DNA from 3 places in the Paraburkholderia lebeckiae genome. Region 3 is predicted to be linked to each of the others. Evidence: predicted binding sites of a transcription regulator. Region 3 holds the regulator's gene; each other region holds the start of a gene.
What was found. The regulator FNR, encoded in region 3, switches genes on or off when oxygen is low (the NO sensors DNR and NnrR bind a similar motif). The targets are predictions, from matches to a motif close to TTGATNNNNATCAA.
Positions count from the first base shown of each region.

Region 1 (6,641 bases), on a different contig from region 3:
ACCAGTCACGCGCAAAACCTGAAAAACCCGCTATGCAGCAGCACGGGCCTGGCGCCGACCTCGTCGAGCAGACGCCGGGCGGCCTGTTCGATCTGGGAACGGTGCGCGAGGAACGCCTGGAGCAGATCGTCTTCCCGCAGCGAGCGCGCGCCGAAATGGTCTTCGAGCGCCTCGGCCGTGATCGCGCACTGCACGGGCCGATCGTCGACGAGCGCCGGAAACGCCAGCACCAGATCGCGGGCGCAGTATTCGGGCATGCAGGATGGAAAGGAAATGTGCATGGTGACGCCCCCACGGGCATGAAGTGCCGCATCGGCGGATGCGAGGTAGCGGACCCGCCGCGACGTCTCCAGCTTAATCTCGCAATCCACGGCGGATTTGACGTACGTCAAGGCGGGGTCCCGCACGGTCCGCGGTGGCCCCGTTTGCCGCGGCCCTGTGAGCGCGAATGGTCATTCGTCCGAGCGCGTCACGGAACCCGCAGCGGCGTCGCTGCGTCGCGCGGCGGCGTCGATCGTCTGCCGCAACGCCTTCAGTTCAGCGTGCAGGCGCACGATTTCATCGTTCAGATGCTTGATATCCCGATGCATCTCGCGCCGCAACGCCCTCTCTTCCTTGCCGATGAATGCCGCGGCGATGCTCGCGAAGACCAGCGACAACATGCCGTAGCCGAGCAGCACGACAAATGCCGCGAACACGCGCGACGCGGGCGTCGTCGGCGCGATGTCGCCATAGCCCACGGTCGCGCTGCTTTCGAACGCAAGCCACAGCCCTTCGGAGTACGAGTGCACGTGCGGTTCGAGCCAGTAAAATCCGGCGCCGGCCATCGCGAGCACGAGCGCGCCGGCGAGCAGCAGCCACATCAATCGGTTCGGCGTGACGAATTCGCGCAGCGACAGCACGATGCGCAACGCGACGACACCCATGAACGACAGCCGCAGCAGCCATTCGACGGGCTGCCACGGCGGCGTTCCGAAACCGGTGCTGAGCGCCGCGCCCAACGCGATGAGCAGGTCGAGCCAGTTGTTCGCGAGCAGCGTCTTCGGCCGTCTGCTCAGATGGGCCAGCCAGGTGAACGACAACGCGAAGCCGGCGAACATGCCGACGTATAGTGTCCGCGACAGGCTCAGTGCCAGCGGGGTGGGCACTGTCAGTTCGACGTAGAACGCGGGGATCGCACAAAAGCTCAGCGCGCACAGCCCCCAGCGCAGCTGGCGCCATGCCCGCACGGCGCGCGGACCGTCGTGCGCGCTGGCACCGCCCAATCCGTAGCCGCCGAGCCCGTGGTCGATCATGTGGTCCGTCATCGCGCGAATGGCTTCCGGCCTGTCGGTTTTCGCGCAATACCGTCTTGGTGCCGCAAACGCACCGAGGCCGCGCGATCATCGTTGCAGGCTAACCGACCCGCGCCTGTCAGCCTTGATGCAGATCAGTGCTTGTGCAAAAGGCGAGTGCGATCAGCGCTGTCAGAGCGGGTGCAGCACCGTTTGCGCGACGCCGGCCGCCACACACAGCACGACGACCGCAAGCGGGGGCGCCTTCCAGCGCAGCAACAGCAAAAAGCCGATGCACGCCACGGCGAAATCCGTCGCCGACAGGACCGCGCTCGTCCACACCGGCGAATAAAGCGCGGCGGCCAGCAGGCCGACCACCGCGGCATTGACGCCGGCAAGCGCCGCCGCCATCGCCGCACGCGCGCGCAGCGCCTGCCACCACGGCAATGCGGCGAGAACGAGCAGCAGACCCGGCAGAAAGATGCCCACTGTCGCCAGCAGTGCGCCGCTCCAGTGTCTGGGTGGCAGCGCCATCATCCAGCCGAGAAACGCCGCGAACGTGAACAGCGGTCCGGGTACGGCCTGGGCCGCGCCATAGCCGGCCAGGAAGTCGTTGGGCGCGACCCATCCGGTCGCGACGGTTGCACGCTGCAACAATGGCAGCACCACGTGGCCGCCTCCGAACACGAGCGCGCCGGAGCGATAGAACGCATCGAATACGCGGATGCCTTGCGAGGTCCCGCTTGCCGCCCATAGCGGCAACGCGAACAGCAATGCGCAGAAGAGCACTAGCGCGACGATGCTTGCCGTACGCGACACCTGAAAATCGCCGGCCCGCAGAGAAATGGCGCGTGGCGCTTGCACCGCCGTGGTCCGGCACAGCGCGACACCGAGCACGGCGCCGGCGCCGATCACGATCAGTTGGGCGTAGACGGTGCCAAGCACACTGAGCAATCCAAGCGATGCGAGCGCGATTGCCGCGCGGCGGCGATCCGGACACAGACGCCGCGCCATGTCCCAGACAGCCTGCGCGACGACGGCCACCGCGACGAGCTTCAGGCCGTGAATCACGCCCGTGCCGAGCGCGCCGCCCAAGTCCGGCGCGATCGCGGCAAAGGCCAGCATCACGAGTACCGACGGCAGCGTGAAGCCGCACCAGGCGGCTAGCCCCCCACCCCACCCGGCCCGCAGCAGCCCGATCGAAAACCCCGCCTGGCTGCTCGCGGGTCCCGGCAGAAATTGGCACAGGCCGATCAGGTCGGTGAAGGCTTCATCGTCGAGCCAGCGGCGCCGCTCGACGAACTCGCGCCGGAAGTAGCCGATGTGAGCGATCGGGCCGCCGAAACTGGTCAGCCCGAGCTTCAGAAAGACGATGAAAACCTCGATCACGCGCGTGAGCCGTGAGCGGCGCGGCGACGACAAATCAGTATCCATGGATGTGCGGGTTCGAGCGATGCCGGTTTCGAGAGCCGGGCTTCGTGATTGACGACGCACAGTATAGAGGCCTACGGCGCGACCACGCGCCGCACCCGCGATTGATCGTATGCGATCCATCATTGGCGTCTCTCAGAGGGCATTCATTTGAGAAGCGCCGTGCTCGAACGACAGAGGATTCTAATCGTGCTTGTGTTTGCTAAACGAGTAAGGATGAACCAGCACAAGGTTCCCGGCTGACGGTAAGATCGCGACCGGAGTTGTTCGGCGTTTTACTTCATCGAGATCGGCGTCTGTCTGAACGACCGGCACGCGACGCCCACCCCATACTTGCGCGCAAACTGGCCGGGGGTCGTCAGGATGCGGTGTGTCCCAAGCGATCTCCAGGGATTCGCCGGACGGGAATTCGAGAATGAGTGAATCCGCAGCAAGAGGCAGCAACTGACCTGACGCATCCTGGATATACGCCTTGATCTGTTTCGGTTCGGTCATATTTTCCTCCGGTAGGTGTGGTGACGATAAAGATCAGCGATGCTCATCGGGCCTCTTCCATGGGTAGCAACGCGTCGTAGTCGTCGACGCTTTTCGCCGAAGGCAGACGCTGAAATAGCCAGGTGAGATAGCGATAGGGATCGATGCCGTTGACCTTGCAGGTCTCGACCAACGAATAGAGATTGGCGCTCGCATCAAGGTGCAGACCTCTTCGTGCTCGCGTTGAAGCGAATCGTACGCCTCGCGTATCGCGAGAAACGCATTGAGTTCGTCGGCGGTGATGGCGACCTTGATCGGCATGCCGGTTGGACAGGCATGCCGATCACGTATTCAACTGACGCGACGATATACGCGACGCACCAGGATTCCGGCACACGCGCGAGCACCTCGGTCACGTCGCCGAAGTCGGAGATGATGGCCGCGCGCGAACTGGGCGCGCGGCGGAACCAGAGTGGCTCGTCGGCTGCTTCGACGTGAAGCGCCGCGACCGGAAACAGTAGAAGCCCGTTGTCCATGGAGAGTGAGTGGCGTCGGATTGCTCAACCTGATCGGCTCGGATGATCGCCCAAAAACCGAAGACATCGCTATTTCACGGCATACGGTTTGCCGATATTGGAGGTTGCGGGGACGCATGCGCCGCGAGCAGCTGCCGATGGCGTGCTTCGGTGGCATCGTCGGCGGGGAACATGCATTCGATGCGCAACTCCTGCGCGGCCACGTTTTGCGGTGTACCCACGGTCGTGACCATCGAGAAATAGCGCAGCACCACGCCTTCGCTGATGAAGCCGAGCGGAACCATCGGCAGCGTCGCGGGTGTCGCGAAAGAGCCATGATGCGTCTTCCAGTCGCGCGGCACGTCGGGATACGCAAGCAGTTCATCGAGTAGACGCTTCGTGTTGGCGCCGATTACATGACCGACCGACTCGCGATACACGCGTTGCAGCAGACTTCGCGCGACCTCCTGCCAATCGGCGACGAACGGACGCATGCCGCGCGGATCGAAAATCAGATGCAGCATGTTGCGCGGGCCTTCGCGCGCGTTCATGTCGATGAAGCAGTTGAAGAAGCGCGGGGCCGCGTCGTTGGTCATCAGCACGTTCCAGTCGCGGTCCATCACGAGCGCCGGAAACGGCTCATGCTGACGCACGACCCGTTCGAGCGCGCGAACCACGCCGTGCATTTCCTGCGCATTCCACGGTGCTTCCGAATAGATCGGTGCATAACCCGCGGCAAGCAGCAGCGCATTGCGCTCGCGCAGCGGCACGTCGAGGGTCTGCGCAAGCGTCAGCAGCGTGTCGCGGCCCGGCACGCTGCGCCCGCTTTCGATGAAGCTGATCTGCCGCTGCGAGATGCCGGCCTCGAGCGACAGATCGAGCTGACTCACGCCACGCACGTCACGCCAATAGCGCAACAGACTGCCGAGATCGCCCGGCTGCACTTTCGGATCGTGACTCGTGACGTTCATCGTGTCGCCCTCCTGTTGATGCCTGAACGGGATCGCTTCAGCGCGCGGGCGCGTGCCACGCGAATTCGGCGAACTGCGTTTCGAGCGGCGGCTCGGTCACGCTGCCGGTGTAGTTCGTGATCGTCGAGGCGGCGACCACCGCAACCACCTCGAGAATCTGCTCCGCGCTGAAACCTGCCGCGAGGAAGCGTTGCCGGTCCTCATCGGCGAGGCGGCCGCGTTCTTCGATCAGCGTGCGCGCGAGCGTCGACAGCGCCGCGAGCCTCGTGTCGTCGGGCACGCCGCCGTGGCGGATCGCCTCGACATCGGCGCGACGCAGGCCCGCGTTCAAGCCGAGCGCGGTATGAAACGCCACCGCCCATTCGCTCGCGTTCGTCACGGCGTTGGTGAGCAGCAGCGTCTGGATCTCCGGTTCCGTCAGACTGCTCGCATGCACGCGCTCGAACAGGCCGATGAAGCCGTTGATCAGCACCGGTGAAGCCGCCATCTTGGCCGCGATGTTCGGAATCAGGCCGAACGCCTGTTGCAGTTTTTGCAGCACGGCTTTCGATTGCTCGGGAGCGGACTCGATCGTGTGAACGGGATAGCTGGACATGGTATCTCCTTGACGTGTGCGCCATCGGATCGGCGGCGCGGTAGTCGAAGAGTAGAGGCAGCCGCGCGGCGCGCCAATTACATCGGATGTCATCGCCATCGGCCATGCGGCGGCGGCTTCTTTCTGGCGAGCCGCCCTGAACGCGGACTATGATGTTGGAGTTCGTTCCCCTCTTGTCCCGTTCGTCACTGGAAAGGAAGAACATCATGGCCACGATGAAAGCAGTCGAAGTGAAGCAGGCCGGCGGCCCGCTCGAACTGGTTGAACGCGAAGTGCCCGAGGCGGACGCGGGTCACGTGCGTATCAGGATTCAGGCTTGCGGCATCTGCCATAGCGATGCGATGACCAAGGAAGGCCTGTGGCCGGGCCTGGCCTATCCGCGTGTGCCCGGTCACGAGATCGCGGGCGTGATCGATTCGGTCGGTGCGGGTGCCGAGGGCTGGCAGGTCGGGCAGCGTGTCGGGGTCGGCTGGCACGGCGGGCATTGCGGCAAATGCGAACACTGCCGCCAGGGCGACTTCGTGCTGTGCAAGTTCGCCCTCATCCCCGGCATCAGCTACGACGGCGGCTACGCCGAATACATGGTGGCCCCGGTCGAAGCCCTGGCGCGCATTCCCGACGATCTCTCCGATGTCGATGCCGCGCCGCTGCTCTGCGCGGGCATCACGACGTTCAACGCGATACGCAATAGCGGCGCGCGCGCCGGTGAGGTGGTCGCGATTCTCGGAATCGGCGGCCTCGGTCATCTCGGCGTGCAGTTCGCGCGCAAGATGGGCTTTCGCACGGTGGCGATCGCGCGCGGTCAGGACAAGGCCCCGCTCGCGCAGCAACTGGGCGCGCATCACTACATCGACAGCAAAACGGAAAACGTCGCCGAGAAGCTGCAGGCACTGGGCGGCGCGAAGCTGATACTGGCCACGGTGACGAGCGGCAAGGCAATGACCGCGACGCTCGGCGGTCTCGGCCTGAACGGCAAGCTGGTGATGGTCGGCGTTTCCGAAGAGCCGGTCGAAGTGCCGATCGTGCAGTTCATCATGGGACGCAACTCGGTGCAAGGCTGGCCCTCCGGCACCTCGGCCGATTCGCAGGACACGCTCGCGTTCAGCGCGCTCACCGGCGTCAAACCGATGATCGAAGAGTATCCGCTCGCCGAGGCGGCGCAGGCCTTCGACCGGATGATGAGCGGGCACGCGCGTTTCAGGGTGGTGTTGAAGATGGTCTGAGTGGCAGCCTCCAGTGGCGGCAATGGAGATTGCATGACCATTCTGGTTACGGGCAGCACGGGTGTCATCGGCACCCGGTGCTCGAACATCTGAAAGGCGGCGGCGCAGAAACAGTGACGAGGCGAAGAAAAAGCGCGTTTGCCGGCATCCCGGCAAGC
Region 1 is NZ_JACHDK010000002.1:358,699-365,339, forward strand. It holds gene HDG39_RS04925 (DUF1488 family protein) at 6-281, opposite strand; gene HDG39_RS04930 (potassium channel family protein) at 453-1,307, opposite strand; gene chrA (chromate efflux transporter) at 1,467-2,708, opposite strand; gene HDG39_RS04940 (hypothetical protein) at 2,889-3,200, opposite strand; partial or broken gene HDG39_RS04945 (transposase domain-containing protein) at 3,244-3,393, opposite strand; gene HDG39_RS04950 (hypothetical protein) at 3,423-3,677, shown strand; gene HDG39_RS04955 (helix-turn-helix domain-containing protein) at 3,790-4,665, opposite strand; gene HDG39_RS04960 (carboxymuconolactone decarboxylase family protein) at 4,703-5,260, opposite strand; gene HDG39_RS04965 (alcohol dehydrogenase) at 5,467-6,483, shown strand.
Region 1: a site for FNR is predicted at 1,420-1,433, ahead of HDG39_RS04930 (potassium channel family protein). Genes of this name have one in related genera too.

Region 2 (6,641 bases), on a different contig from region 3:
TCCCACGCGAACCCAACGGTGTCCCAGTCGAACGATAGCGGGCACGCTCCCACTCGCGACCGACGATCCCGTCCGGCCGTTGCATGCGCTTACGTCACGGGATGACGGGCTCAAAGCTGCCCGAGTTCGACGCTTTGCCCGTAGACGGGCACCTCGCAGGACCAGCCGAGCGTCTCGACGATGTGCCGCCGCATCGCCTCGGCCGCGGCGGGCTCGCCATGCGTGACGAACGTGTGGGCGGGCGCATCGGTCAGACTCGATAGCCAGGTCAGCAACTCGTGGTAATCGGCATGCGCCGACAGCGACGAGATCGATTCGACGTTCGCGCGCACCCGCACATATTCGCCGAACAGTTTGATCGACGGCTCGTGGGCCGCCAGCGCCGCGCCGCGCGTGCCGGCCGCCTGGTAGCCGACCAGCGCGATCGTATTGCGCGGATCGGACGCATACAGCCGCAGATGATGCAGCACGCGCCCGCCGGTCGCCATGCCGCTGCCCGCGATGATCACCATCGGTCCGTTATGCGACGCGATCGCCTTCGACTGATCGACGGTTCTGACCATGATCGCGGCCTTGTCGATCGCATTCGCGTCGGAGATCGTCAAGCGATGTTCGGCGAGATGCTTGCGATACACCTCCGTCACGCTGGTCGCCATCGGACTGTCCAGATAGACGGGCACGTGCGCCATGCGCCCGGTCTCCCTCAACTTCGCGATGTAGTAAAGGATTGCCTGCGCGCGCCCGACCGCGAAGCACGGCATCACCACCACGCCGCCTTTGGCGAAGGTCCGGCTGAAGATCCGTTCGAGTTCGTCGCGCGGATTCGCGTCCGGATGCAGGCGCTCGCCGTAGGTCGACTCGACGACGAGGTAATCGGCGTGCGCGAGCGGCGCGGGCGCGCGCATGATCGGGTCTTCGGGGCGGCCCACGTCGCCGGAAAACGCCAGCACCTTGTGATTGCGGCACATGACGACGCTCGCCGCCCCGAGGATGTGCCCCGACGGCAGGAAGCGGAAGCGCAGCCCGTGCGGCAACTCGACGGGCGAGTCAAAGCGTCGTGGCGCAAGCAGATGCAACGCGCGCTGCGCGTCGTCCTGCGTGTAGAGCGGCAGCGCCGGCTGATGCTTCGAGAACCCGTGGCGATTCGCGAAATCGGCTTCTTCCTCCTGCAGCTTCGCGCTGTCGGGCAGCATGATCTCGCACAGCGCGGCGGTGCCGGGCGTGCAATAGACGGGACCGCGAAAGCCGTGTCGCGCGAGCAACGGCAGATAGCCGCTGTGGTCGAGGTGGGCGTGAGTCAGGATCACCGCGTCGATCGAGTCGGCCGGCGCCGGCAGCGCAGCCCAGTTGCGCAGCCGCAGGTTTTTGAGGCCCTGAAACAGCCCGCAATCGACGAGGATGCGCAAGCCGGGTTCTTCGAGCAGATACTTCGAACCCGTGACGGTCTCGCTTGCACCGAGAAAGGTCAGCTTCATGGTTGCTCCGTTGCGCGCGGATGGATTCTCGCATGAGACCATTTCAGCGGATGTGAACGCCGGGCTTTTGATCTGGGTCATCGGTCGCGTAGCGCTCGCGCGCCTTCACACCCGAATGGGTGTGCTTCAGCGCGAGCAAGCCGATTGTTTCGTTATCGGTCAAGCGCCGGGCGGGCAAGTGAGCGGCTTACGCGTCGCCCGCTTTGCCCGACAGCATGCGCTTGAGCACGTCGTCGCGCAGCACATAGTGATGAAACAGCGCGGCGGCGGCATGTCCCGCCGCGATGACGATGATGGCCCAGCCGACAAAATCATGAGACTCACCAATGGCGTGATGCGTCGCCTTACTGGTGGGCGCGAACGGAGAGGGGATCAGCAGCCCGAAAAAGCTCATCGATTCGTTGCCGGACCATCGCAGTACGAAACCCAGTACCGCTTCGCCGACCAGCAGCGCGTACAGAACATAGTGGACGCCTTTCGCGGCCCGCTCGACCCATCCCGCGGCAGACACGGGACTTTGATGTCCGGGTATCAGACGCCACCCAATGCGCACGATCAACACGGCCGAAAGCAATATTCCAAACGACATGTGGGAAACGATCATCAGGTGACGCGTGGGTTTAGGCGCAAAGCCCCAGGTTTGGGCGAGTCCAAATTGGGCCAACACCAGAATCACCGTGATCCAATGCAACAGGATCGAGAAAGAGTCGTATTGCGTGCGGTCATCGCCGGCTGCGATTCGCGTCGCTGTCGCGGTCGCGGATGAATGTTTGAGGTTGGTCATCGGGTCGAGCGAACAGGATGGAAACGTTGAGACGCCACGAAAAACGCAGGCTGCGGCTGGCCCGGCACGCGGAGTGCAGGCACCACGGGGCGCGGTGAGCTCGCGGTGCTGGCGACATTTGACGTACCCCCGGCCCGCTAGCGCCTGCGAAGCGTACCAGCATGTGCTGAACAATTTCTGAAGAATAGGGCAAGCGCCGAACCAGCGCCACGTTCAGTCACACGATCGAGCGGCCTTGCATGCATGTCAACGGCGACGCGGCGCGGCGTTGAATGCGGCACTGCACCTCCGTTTGCCGTAAAACCACAGGCAGCCACGCTGGCGCTTCGAGGGCAGTCTGGCAGGCGCAGGCCGTCGGCTGGGCCGCTCGCCCGCGGCGGTGAGCCGGGCCATCGCGTTTCTGGAGACGCATACGGGCACGCCGCTGCTACACGGCACCACGCGCACGATCCGGCTCAGCGAGGCGGGCGAGCGCTATGCGCTGGCGTGCCGGCGCATCCTCGCGGATCTGGAGGAGGCGGACCTGCTCGCAGCCGACGAGCGCTCCGCGCCGCGCGGACTGCCAGGCGTGACGGCGGCGGTGGCGGTGGGCGAGGAGGTGCTGCACGACTTTGGAAGTGCTCATGGTTTGTCTCACGGTGTGATTGATCTGGCCTGCTGGCCGTTCGAATCGATGGACCGATGGAGGGCACTGTAGGCGCATCCGCCGCGAATTCGAACACACACCGTGCACAAAGAGTCTTGCGCCACGAGAACAGATCTCGTGGAATCTGCCGGCTAGAGCCAGCGCCAGATGCCCGCGGGCCAACCGGAGAGCGGAATATGCGCCCAGGTCGCGACGAGCCAGAAAACGACGCCGCCCACCAGCGCGTGCATGCCGAACCCGCCCAGCCGCCCGCGGCCGGCGGCGATCGCCGCGAACGGCAGATAGCTCGTCTTCGATTCCCATGCGGGCCACAGATCGGGTTGCAGCCGCCGTTTCTTGCGGTCCTGTAGCGCGGCACCGACCAGCGCGAGGATGATGATCGCCCCGGCAAGCACGATGTTCCGGGTGACCGGGAACACGGCGATATGGCACAGTCCCCAAAGCGCGAACGACCACATCATCGGATGACGGGTCACTGCGTACACGCCGCGCGCCGCGTCGGGAAACGCGGTGGGCCGGCCGCCGGTGGGCAACGCCGGGTTGCGGATCAGGGAGCCCATCAGAAGGATCGACGCGATCAGCATGAGCACGGTCACAACCGCCCACAGCACGTTGCCTGCCGGCCATAGCGGATCGGAGACGGGCGTCCTGTCGTAAGCCATGACCATCCAGCCGAACGTCAGTATCGCAATCAGCGAATAGACGCCCATGGCACCCCGTTCGCCGATTGCCCGGACCATACCCGCCCGCAGCGGATGGGACAGGAGAAAGTGGCTGCCGACAAAAGCGAATGCCGCCACGACAAGTACGTCGATGCTTTCCATTGGCCCGGCTCCTCAAGTCAGATGATCGGTCGACCGCGTGCATTGCGAGAATACTACTTCGCGCGCCACAGCGAATGCAGCGATCGCTTCGCGATTTCAATTGCCGCGCGTCGCAAAACCTTGGTTGGCAGTCTCGTCGTCGCAATGGCCGGGACACTCGCCATCGCGTCGACTGCGCAAGAGGGGCAATGGGCCCCCAACCATCCCCGGCGCATCATTCACGCGCGGAGCAACCCGGTCGACACCTGTTTTTCCTGCTACACGAAACTGTTTGCGGGCGATCAGCCCTATTTCAATGACATTGACAATATGGTCGCCTCCGAAATTCGGGTCATACTGGCTGACGACCACCCCATGATGCTGATCGGTATCGAACATGAGTTTGCAGATGTGAGCACGATCCAACGGGTAGGGAAAGCCAGCAACTCGACTGAACTGATCGCGCTTCTCACGAACACGCAATGTGACGTTGTCGTATCCGATTACGCGATGCCCGCGGACGAATACGGTGATGGAATTGCTCTGTTTTCGTTTATAAAGCGCCGGTATCCTGACATCAAGATCGTTGTGCTGACGATGCTGGACAACCCGGCAGTAGTACGTGCGCTCGTGACGCAAGGTGTAACGTGCATCGTGAGCAAGTCCGACGCTGCCACCCACCTTATCCCCGCGGTTCATGCCGTCCATCACGGCGGCAAATATTATTCGCCGACCATCAACGAGATCGTCCAGTCGATTGACTGGAACCGCCGGGGCAGGGGCTCCTCGGACGTCCTGAGTCAGCGCGAATCCGAAGTTGTGCGTCTTTTTGCATCGGGCCTGACGGAAAACGAAATTGCCGAACGGCTGAGTCGCAGCAAGAAGACCACCAGTACTCAGAAAATGAACGCGATGGAAAAGCTCGGTATTGAGCGAGAAGTCGATCTGCTCCGATATGCGTTGGATAATGGAATGGTGACTTCGGCGCAGAAAACATCGGACAGTCCTCCTTCCACAGAATGAACACAGGAAGCGACCCTGCGCTTTCATCGCGCTGCTCGAAAAACCGTCAACCTTCTTTGTGCGGGGGAATTGAAGCGAGTTACCGCTTGGCAACCCACGTCAGGCTGTCCGAAATACTGCGATGAGCCAGGCACTGAAGGAATCGCTCGAGGCGCTGTATGTCGCCATTGAACGGGTCGATATAAAAACGGTGCTGGCCCATCTTCATTCGCTACGCGGCTCCTTCGCGATGATTCAGGAGACCGAGGTGGCGAATGCGTGTGCACAGATGGAGCAGGAAGCCAGAAATAACGACATTCCTGCCGTCAAGGACGGGCTCGATCGTTTCGAACCACTCGCTTATTCGACGCTCGCGCGGCGCGTGATAAACGCGCAGCCAGAGGCGTGAGTTTTTTGCTTCAGCGCTGAATCAGCAGGCGTCTGGTCACTAACAGACGCTTGGGAATGACCTAACGTTGCTTGTCTTGGACGAAAAAATGCTGTGCTCCTGTTTCTGTCTGGCGCGTCGTACGGGACGATAAAAAGTCAGTCGCCTTTTTCGCCAAAACATATCTATCCCGACATAGCGACCAGCACACGTGACCCGTCACACAGTTTCGGTAGGATGCGCTCCTAATCAAGTTGACGATGCGCTTTACACACTGTTTCCGGGTCAGCTTGAGCGATGGCAACGGCGGAAACGAATGCGCGAAGCGTAGCGTAGAGCCGTTAGGCGGCAACAGTTTTAGACCGCATTTTCGACCGGTTCCGGTGCGCCGCCGTTGGCTGCAGAACGGTATCCTGCCTCGACGACAGCGATCGCATGCTCGGCCTCCCGCAAACCTGCAACCGGAGGACGACCATTCGCCAGATCGGCCCAGTTGCGCCTTAAGAACACCGAGTAAAACGCGTCCGTGTTGTATTCGACCGTCGCGGTGCGTCCCTGCTGTTGGTCCCGCGCTTTGATGTAAAGCTGGTCGGCATAACCCCGGGCGTAGGAGGAGGTATGCGAGATGGAAAACGCGAAGTCTCGCTGATCTTCCGCTGTCGATGGATACAGATAACCCGTTTCAATTACTCCGATTTGGCCCGCAGCGTTCCGGCAGGTGAACACGGCTTGCTCTTCGACGGTCACATCAGGCCGATACGTTCGCATCTGCGCCGAGACGTGGGTGATCGGGTTGTTTGTCAGGGTCGAGATCAGGTCGATGAAATGAACGCCGACATTTAACGTGCACCCTCCACCTGCATGCCGTTTATCGAGCATCCAACTGCACCCGCCGCGCTCATATCGAGCTACGGGGCCAACGATGAACCTGAACGAGAGATGCTGGTATCCCTCCGGCGTAAATCCCTCTGCGGGGGAAAGACGGGCAGCCAGATCGCTCACGCGCATGATGAAGGGAACACTGATGTAAACGCCGTGCTTCTCGGCGAGCTGCCGGACCCGGCGGACCTCCCGGAGATTAAGTCCGCAAGGCTTCTCGATGAGAAACGGAATGCCGCGGGCAATCAGCCGCTCGGCCAGTTCGGCCATTTCTGAATGACGGCTGAATACCAGGGCAAAGTCGAAATCCTCTTTGAGCAGATCTTCATTGGAGCCGTACAGCTTGCAATTCAGCTGGTCCGCGACTGTTGATCCAGCAAATGAGGCAGTATCTGAAATACCCACAACCTGGACACTAGGATCTCGCAATGCAGCGAGATAGAGGGGAAAGTGCCAGTGGCTAACGTCGAAAACAGCAATTCTCATAAGGGCTCCACAGCAGTGCGATTGTCGAGGGCGTCAATCCATGTAGGAGCCGCCATTCACGCTGAGTGTCTCACCGAAGATGTAGCTTGCATCATCCGAGACGAGGAAGGCAGCGGCCCGTGCAATCTCCTCTGGGCGCCCAAGGCGGCCCGCGGGAATGTTAGAGATGGTCGTCGCC
Region 2 is NZ_JACHDK010000002.1:350,794-357,434, reverse strand. It holds partial or broken gene HDG39_RS04915 (BON domain-containing protein) at 1-38, shown strand, start outside; gene HDG39_RS04910 (MBL fold metallo-hydrolase RNA specificity domain-containing protein) at 111-1,475, opposite strand; gene HDG39_RS04905 (cytochrome b) at 1,663-2,433, opposite strand; partial or broken gene HDG39_RS04900 (LysR family transcriptional regulator) at 2,597-2,863, shown strand; gene HDG39_RS04895 (NnrU family protein) at 3,037-3,729, opposite strand; gene HDG39_RS04890 (response regulator) at 4,039-4,731, shown strand; gene HDG39_RS04885 (Hpt domain-containing protein) at 4,853-5,119, shown strand; gene HDG39_RS04880 (Gfo/Idh/MocA family protein) at 5,456-6,463, opposite strand; gene HDG39_RS04875 (SDR family NAD(P)-dependent oxidoreductase) at 6,497-6,641, opposite strand, start outside.
Region 2: a site for FNR is predicted at 1,543-1,556, ahead of HDG39_RS04910 (MBL fold metallo-hydrolase RNA specificity domain-containing protein). Genes of this name have one in related genera too.

Region 3 (6,641 bases):
AGCGGTTTCACGGTGGGCGAGCGGGTCGGCGTGCCGTGGGTCGGGCGCACCTGCGGCCACTGCCGCTACTGTCTGTCCGCCCGCGAAAATCTCTGCGACGACGCCGGCTTCACCGGCTACACGATCGACGGCGGCTACGCCGAGCGCACGGTCGCCGATAGCCGCTACTGCTTTCATCTGCCGCCGCACTACAGCGATATCGAGGCCGCGCCGCTGCTGTGCGCGGGTCTGATCGGCTATCGCACGTTGAGCATGGCGGGCGACGCCGAACGGATCGGCATCTACGGTTTCGGCGCGGCCGCGCATCTCGTCGCGCAGGTGGCGCGTCACCAGCAGCGCACCGTCTATGCGTTCACGCGTCCCGGCGACCACGCGGCCCAGCAACTCGCACTGCGCCTCGGCGCAGCATGGGCCGGCGGCAGCGACGAGGCAGCGCCCGGCGAACTCGACGCCGCGCTGCTGTTCGCGCCGGTCGGCGCACTGGTGCCGCTGGCGTTGCAGGCGGTCGCGAAAGGCGGCGTGGTGGTGTGCGGCGGCATTCATATGAGCGACATTCCGTCGTTCCCTTACGCGTTTCTGTGGGGCGAGCGGCGCGTGGTGTCGGTCGCGAATCTGACCCGCGACGATGGGCTTCAGTTCATGCGCAGCGCCGCCGAGATGCAGCTCGCGATCGAGACGACGACTTACGCGTTGCGCGACGCGAACCGCGCGCTCGACGATCTGCGCAACGGCAACCTGACCGGTGCGGCGGTGCTCGCGGTCCGCCCGTGATCCGCTAGCGAGCCGTTGACGCTTGATACAGATCAAGCCGCGCGCCGCGTCGGCGTTCATCATGTAAGCGCGAACCGTTGGCGTCCCCGTCACGGGCCGAGGTGTGAAGCGACGCGGTCGGCGCGCCGCCTCGCGGTGCGACGATCCGAGGAGAGCCGATGAATACTGCTGCCGAGCGCAACACCTTCCACCGCGTGATGATCGCGTCCGCGGGCGGCAGCGGACTGCCGCTCGGCACGCGCGTCGCCCGGCAGTTCGTCGCGGCGGATGCGCGCTTTCGTCTCGTCGATATCGTTTGCAATCCGGCCGCGCTTTATCCGACGCTGATGCTTAGCTATCCGGACTGGTGCGAGGCGCATCGCGCGATGCTGCACGGCGCGCAGGCCGCGCTGCGCGACACGGTGATCGCGTTGCACGGCGTCGTCGCGGCGACCGACGCCGAGATCGTGGATCTCACCGCGCTGCATCAGGGCGCGGCCGAAGCGCTCGCCCACACGGCGACGCAATGGGACGCGGATCTGGTCGCGGTGGCCGCGCATCCGCGTGAACATCGCTGGGACAGCCGTATCGATCCCGAGGAACTGGTCGCGTCGATCGCGCGTCCGGTGCTGTACATGCCGGCGAGGTCAACCGACACGAGCGATGCGTCGGCGGTGAGCCGCGTGCTGGTCGCGATCGATGGCAGCGACACCGCGCTCGACGCGCTGCGCACCGCGCTCGCGGTAGCGCGGCCCGACGCGCGCATCAAGGTCGTCTACGCGGCCGACGACCGGTTCGCGTGGTGCGAATGGTTACCGTTCGAAGTCGTGTCGCAGCATCGAATCGATGTCTTGCGGCGCGGCGCGGCGATGCTCGAACAAAGCCGGCGCGCGGCCGAAACCGCGTTGCTCGAGTTCGACGACGATTCCGGCGATGCGTCGAGCGCGATTCTCGACGAAGCGCAACGCTGGCACGCGGACCTGATCGTGATGGGTTCGCACGGCATGCGCGGCGCGCCGCATCCGTTGCCGGGGCACGTGACGTCGCGCACGCTGCGCGACGCGGCGTGTCCCGTGCTCGTGTGTCCGCGCGGCGCGTCGTCGTTGCGGGCGGACGACGTGCCGCACGGCGAGTGGCGGGAGCCATATCTGGGCAGTCCGGGCGGGCCCTTTTATCTGTAGCAGGAGCGCGCCACGCGCGTTGACAAATCCAACCTCAGTGGAGAATCGGCATGTACCAACATATCCTCGTCGCGCTAGACGGCAGTACTTTCTCGAAACGCGCGCTGAAAGAAGCGGTGAATCTCGCCGCGTTGACGAAGGGCGTCGTGCATCCGGTTTATGTGGTCGACAAGACGCCGCTCTTTTCCTATGCCGGCTATTACGACCCGCTCACGCTCGTCGAGGCGTTGCGCCAGGACGGCCAATCGGTGCTGGAGGAGGCCGAACAGGCCTGCGCCGCCGCCGATGTGCCTTGCCGCCCTGAAATGATCGAGTCGGAGAGCCTGTCCGACGACGTCGCCGCGATCGTGCTGCGCCACGGCGAGCAGATCCACGCCGATCTGCTTGTGCTGGGCACGCATGGGCGACGCGGCGTGCGGCGCCTCGTGATCGGCAGCGTGGCGGAGCGGGTGCTGCGTTTCTCGACCTGTCCGGTGCTGCTCATGCGCGAGCAAAGCACCGAGGATGCGCCTGCAGAGTAACCCGCGACAGCGGGGCGCGGCAGCGCGTGAACATTACGCGAGCGCGTCGGCCGGTATCTGGATCGAGATCCTGAAGCCATGGCCCGGCGAGCTGGCGAACGACACGTTGCCGCGCAACTGCCGTACGCGTTCGCGAATGCCGAGCAGACCGAATGAATCTGTTCCCCACGACCGATCCAGCGCGACACCCACGCCGTCATCCTCGATATCGAGCGACACGATGGAGCCCGCGCAGGTCATGTCGATGCGAACGCGCCCGGCCTTGGCGTGCCGCGCGACGTTCGTCAACGCCTCCTGAACGATGCGAAACAGCGCCGTCGCCGCGAATTCGCCGCACACCGGCTCGGCCGGTTCGAGATGCACGCTCGAGCGCACGTTGTAGCGTTTCGTGAAGTCTTCGGCCAGCCAGTCGAGCGCGGCGGCGAGCCCGAGGTCGTCGAGCAGCGGGGGCCGCAGATCGGCGGCGATACGCCGCAGCGAAGCGGCCATCCAGTCGATCTGCTTTTGCAGTTCATGCGTCTGCGCGGCCAGCGGCTCGGTGTCGGCCTGGCTTTTCAGCTTCGCTTCGAGCAGCGCGACGCTCATTTTCAGCGCGGTCAGTCGTTGGCCGAGATCGTCGTGCAGTTCGCGCGCAATACGTTTCTGCTCGTTTTCGCGGGCGATCTGCACGTGCGTGGATACCTGATTCGCGCGTTCGAGTTCCGCGAGGCGCATACGTTCGGTCAGGTCGCGCGTGATCTTGGCGAAGCCGAGCAGCGCGCCCGACGCGTCGTGCACTGCGGAAACGACCACGTTGGCCCAGAAACGCGAGCCGTCGCGACGTACGCGCCAGGCCTCGTCCTCGGCGCGGCCTACGGCTGCGGCGGTTTCCAGTTCGCGAGCGGGCTTGCCGGCCGCGATGTCTTCCGGGGTATAGAACTTCGAGAAATGCTGGCCGATGATTTCTTCGGGCGTGTAGCCCTTGATGCGCTGTGCGCCGGAATTCCAGCTGGTCACGCGGCCGGACACGTCGAGCATGAAGATCGCATAGTCCTGAACCGCTTCGATCAACATGAAATAGCGATCCTCGACGGGCACGTCCGACACGGACGCCGCACCGGTGAAGCAGGAAGACTCGCCGCTCGACAGACCCATCGCTCCTCCGGGCGGTCACGCAAGGCCGCGCACCGCGATGCACCGAGTTATATCAGTTCGGGAGCGCTTGTTCCACCCGGCATGTCCCGCGAACGAACGTGAGGCGAGCGTCGCGTCGGCGTTCAAACCCGAGCCAGTCCTTCCGCGTCTTCGATGCGGATCGTTTTGCCGTTCGCTTTGACGAGGCGCTCGCGCTGGAACTTCGAGAACATCCGGCTCACCGTTTCGAGCTTCATGCCCAGAAAGCAGCCGATTTCCTCGCGGGTCATGCGCAAATGAAACTCCGCCGCGGAAAAGCCGCGCGCCTTGAAGCGCTTCGACAGATTCAGCAGAAACGTCGCGACGCGCTGTTCGGCGGTCATCGTGCCGAGCAGCATCATCTGGCTCGATTCGCGCACGATCTCGCTGCTCATCATCTGATAGATGTGATGCTGCATCGGCTTCATCTCGCGACAGATCGCCTCGAGCTGCGCGAACGGAATGATGCACGCGACGCTGTCTTCGAGCGCGATCGCATCGCAATTCTGCTTGCCCGCGCCGATGCCGTCGAGGCCGAGCGAGTCGCCGGCAATCTGGAAGCCAGTCACGTGCTCGCGGCCGTCGCGATGCATGACCACGGTCTTGAACGACCCGGCGCGGATCGCGTAGATGCTTTGAAACGCATCGCCCGCGCGATACAGCGCATCACCGCGTTTGATCGAGCGCGTCGAGCAGATCAACGTGTCGAGTCGGCTCAGTTCGTCGGATGTCAGCTCGGGCGGCATGCAGATCGCGCGCATCGCGCAGGTCGAGCAGCGCGGCGCGGCGTGGCGTGCCGCCGCGGTGCGTGGCACGACGTGGATCGGTACGACGTGCGAAGTGCGGGGCGCGTCGTGGCGGGGTTCACAGACTGCGGCAACTTGCATGATCGGCTCCTGGCGGTCAGACCGGATGCGCACGACGCGCATACGCAATCGCTTCGATGGCACGGCAGGCGAGTTCGAACTCCGAGGTCTTGTCGAAGAAGAAGTCGGCGCCCGCCGCTTCGCACGCTCGGCGAAACGCCGTCGCGCAATGATTGGTCAACACGATGCTGACGATGGACGGCCGCACCCGCGACAGCGCCGCGAGCAGCAGCAGATTGGTCTTGCCCGAGAAGCACGGGTCCAGCACCGCGACATCGGCGCGACTCGCGACGATGTCGTCGAACGCGTGCTCGACGCCGGCGGACTCGCCGGCGATTTCGATGCCGGGAATCAGCGCGATCAGGCGAGCAAGCCGGCGCCGGACCTCGGTCGCATCGTCGACGAGGAAGACTCTCGATAAGGTGGCTGGCGGGGCGGTGTCCATACCGACCAGTATTGGCGACCTCATCTCAGAAATATATCGGCGGGGATTTAAGCGGCGCTAGGAGTTCGGGTAATGTTGTAGGAATATTCCTAGTGCATGGCTGGCGATGGGGTATGTAGCCGAGTGCGAGTACACGGCCACTTTCGACGTGACGGCTTCGAAGGTCGCAGGCATGCAGTTGATTAAGTAATCACGGAACAAGCCGATAAAGACCCATTGACCTGCGTCAAGCCGCGCGACGGCACCGCTTCGGTTCATGCCAGCGCTTTCACAGGGAGTCCAACATGTATGCACGAATTCTGGTTGCGCTCGACGACAGTCCCAGCGCGCAGCGCGCCTTTGCCGAGGCGCTGAAGCTCGCGAAGCTGACAGGCGCCACGCTCGAAGCCTGCTGCGTAGTAGGGCACGGCAAGTGGTCGGACAATGCCGATGTGGCTTTCGAGCCGGAACCGGCGGGCGCGGCGCAAGAATTCGCCAGCCGCGCGCTCGATGCGCCGCGCGAGCTGATGCGCGAGGCGCAGGTGCCCGGCGGCGTGCGGGTGATCGACGCGTACGCCGAAAGCGTGTCCGCGGTGCTCGCGCGCGTCGCCGACGAAATCGAAGCCGATCTGATCGTAATGGGCACGCACGGCCGCCACGGCGTGCAGCGCTTTCTGCTCGGCAGCGTCGCGGAGTCGCTCGTGCGTGCGACCGACAAGCCGGTGCTGATCGTGCGGCATGACGAACACGGGCACGCGCGTCCCTGAAGCGCCGCGTCGCGGAGCCGTGGCGCGATCGCGTGGGAGCGGCCGCGCAGCAGCCCGGTTTTCGCGGCTCAGGTGAGTTCGTTTTCGGCGCAGGCCGGGACTGACTGATCGCGCGTCGCGCCGTTCGCGTGCGCGGGAACCATCAGCACCGGGCAGCTGGCGCTGCGCAGCACGCGCTCGGCGACGCTGCCGAGCATCAGTCGTTGAACACCACGGCGGCCGTGCGTGCCCATCACGATCGCGTCGGCGTGCCATTCGAGCGCCGCCTCGACGATGCGATGCGCGACGTCTTCGCCGGTGATCGCGGCTTCGACGCTGCGGGCCGTGCCTTTGATCCCGCGCGCGGTCATCCGGCTCTGGGCATCGGCCGCGATCCGCTTGCCTTCGTCGATGAAGGCGTCCTGGATCACGCAAGGGTCGAAGCCGGGCGCGTCGTAGGCGATGACGGGCACGTCGATCACGTACAGCGGCTGCAGCTCGGCGCCCGATTCGGCGGCAAGGGTCAGCGCGGCGTCGAACGCACGGGAGGCGGTGTCGCTGCCATCGAGCGCGACGAGCAGGCGGTGAAACATGGCGGACTCCTTTAAGCGCGCACTTCAGTGCGACAACAGCACCGGCACGGTCATCGACTCGAGCATCGTGCGCGTCGCGCCGCCCAGTACGACTTCGTGCAGACGCGAATGCGCGTAGGCGCCCATCACGATCATGTCGCAGCCGAGGTCGGCCGCCTGCGACAGCAGCGCGTCGCCGACCGGCGTGTCGTCTGCGACGCTCAGTTCGCGCACGTCGATCTTGACGCCGTGGCGCGCGACGGTGAGTGCGATGTCGTCGCCCGGAACCGTGTCGCGCGGCGGACGATCGGCCGACGAATGAACCGTCAGCAGTGTCACTTTGGCCGCGTGCGCGAGGAACGGCAGTGCGTCGTGGATCGCGCGGGTGGCTTCGCGGCTGCCGTCCCACGCGACCAGCACGTGGCGGCC
Region 3 is NZ_JACHDK010000004.1:211,502-218,142, forward strand. It holds gene HDG39_RS10130 (zinc-dependent alcohol dehydrogenase family protein) at 1-771, shown strand, start outside; gene HDG39_RS10135 (universal stress protein) at 930-1,931, shown strand; gene HDG39_RS10140 (universal stress protein) at 1,982-2,452, shown strand; gene HDG39_RS10145 (PAS domain-containing sensor histidine kinase) at 2,486-3,586, opposite strand; gene fnr (fumarate/nitrate reduction transcriptional regulator Fnr) at 3,709-4,491, opposite strand; gene HDG39_RS10155 (response regulator) at 4,508-4,915, opposite strand; gene HDG39_RS10160 (universal stress protein) at 5,200-5,661, shown strand; gene HDG39_RS10165 (universal stress protein) at 5,730-6,233, opposite strand; gene HDG39_RS10170 (universal stress protein) at 6,258-6,641, opposite strand, start outside.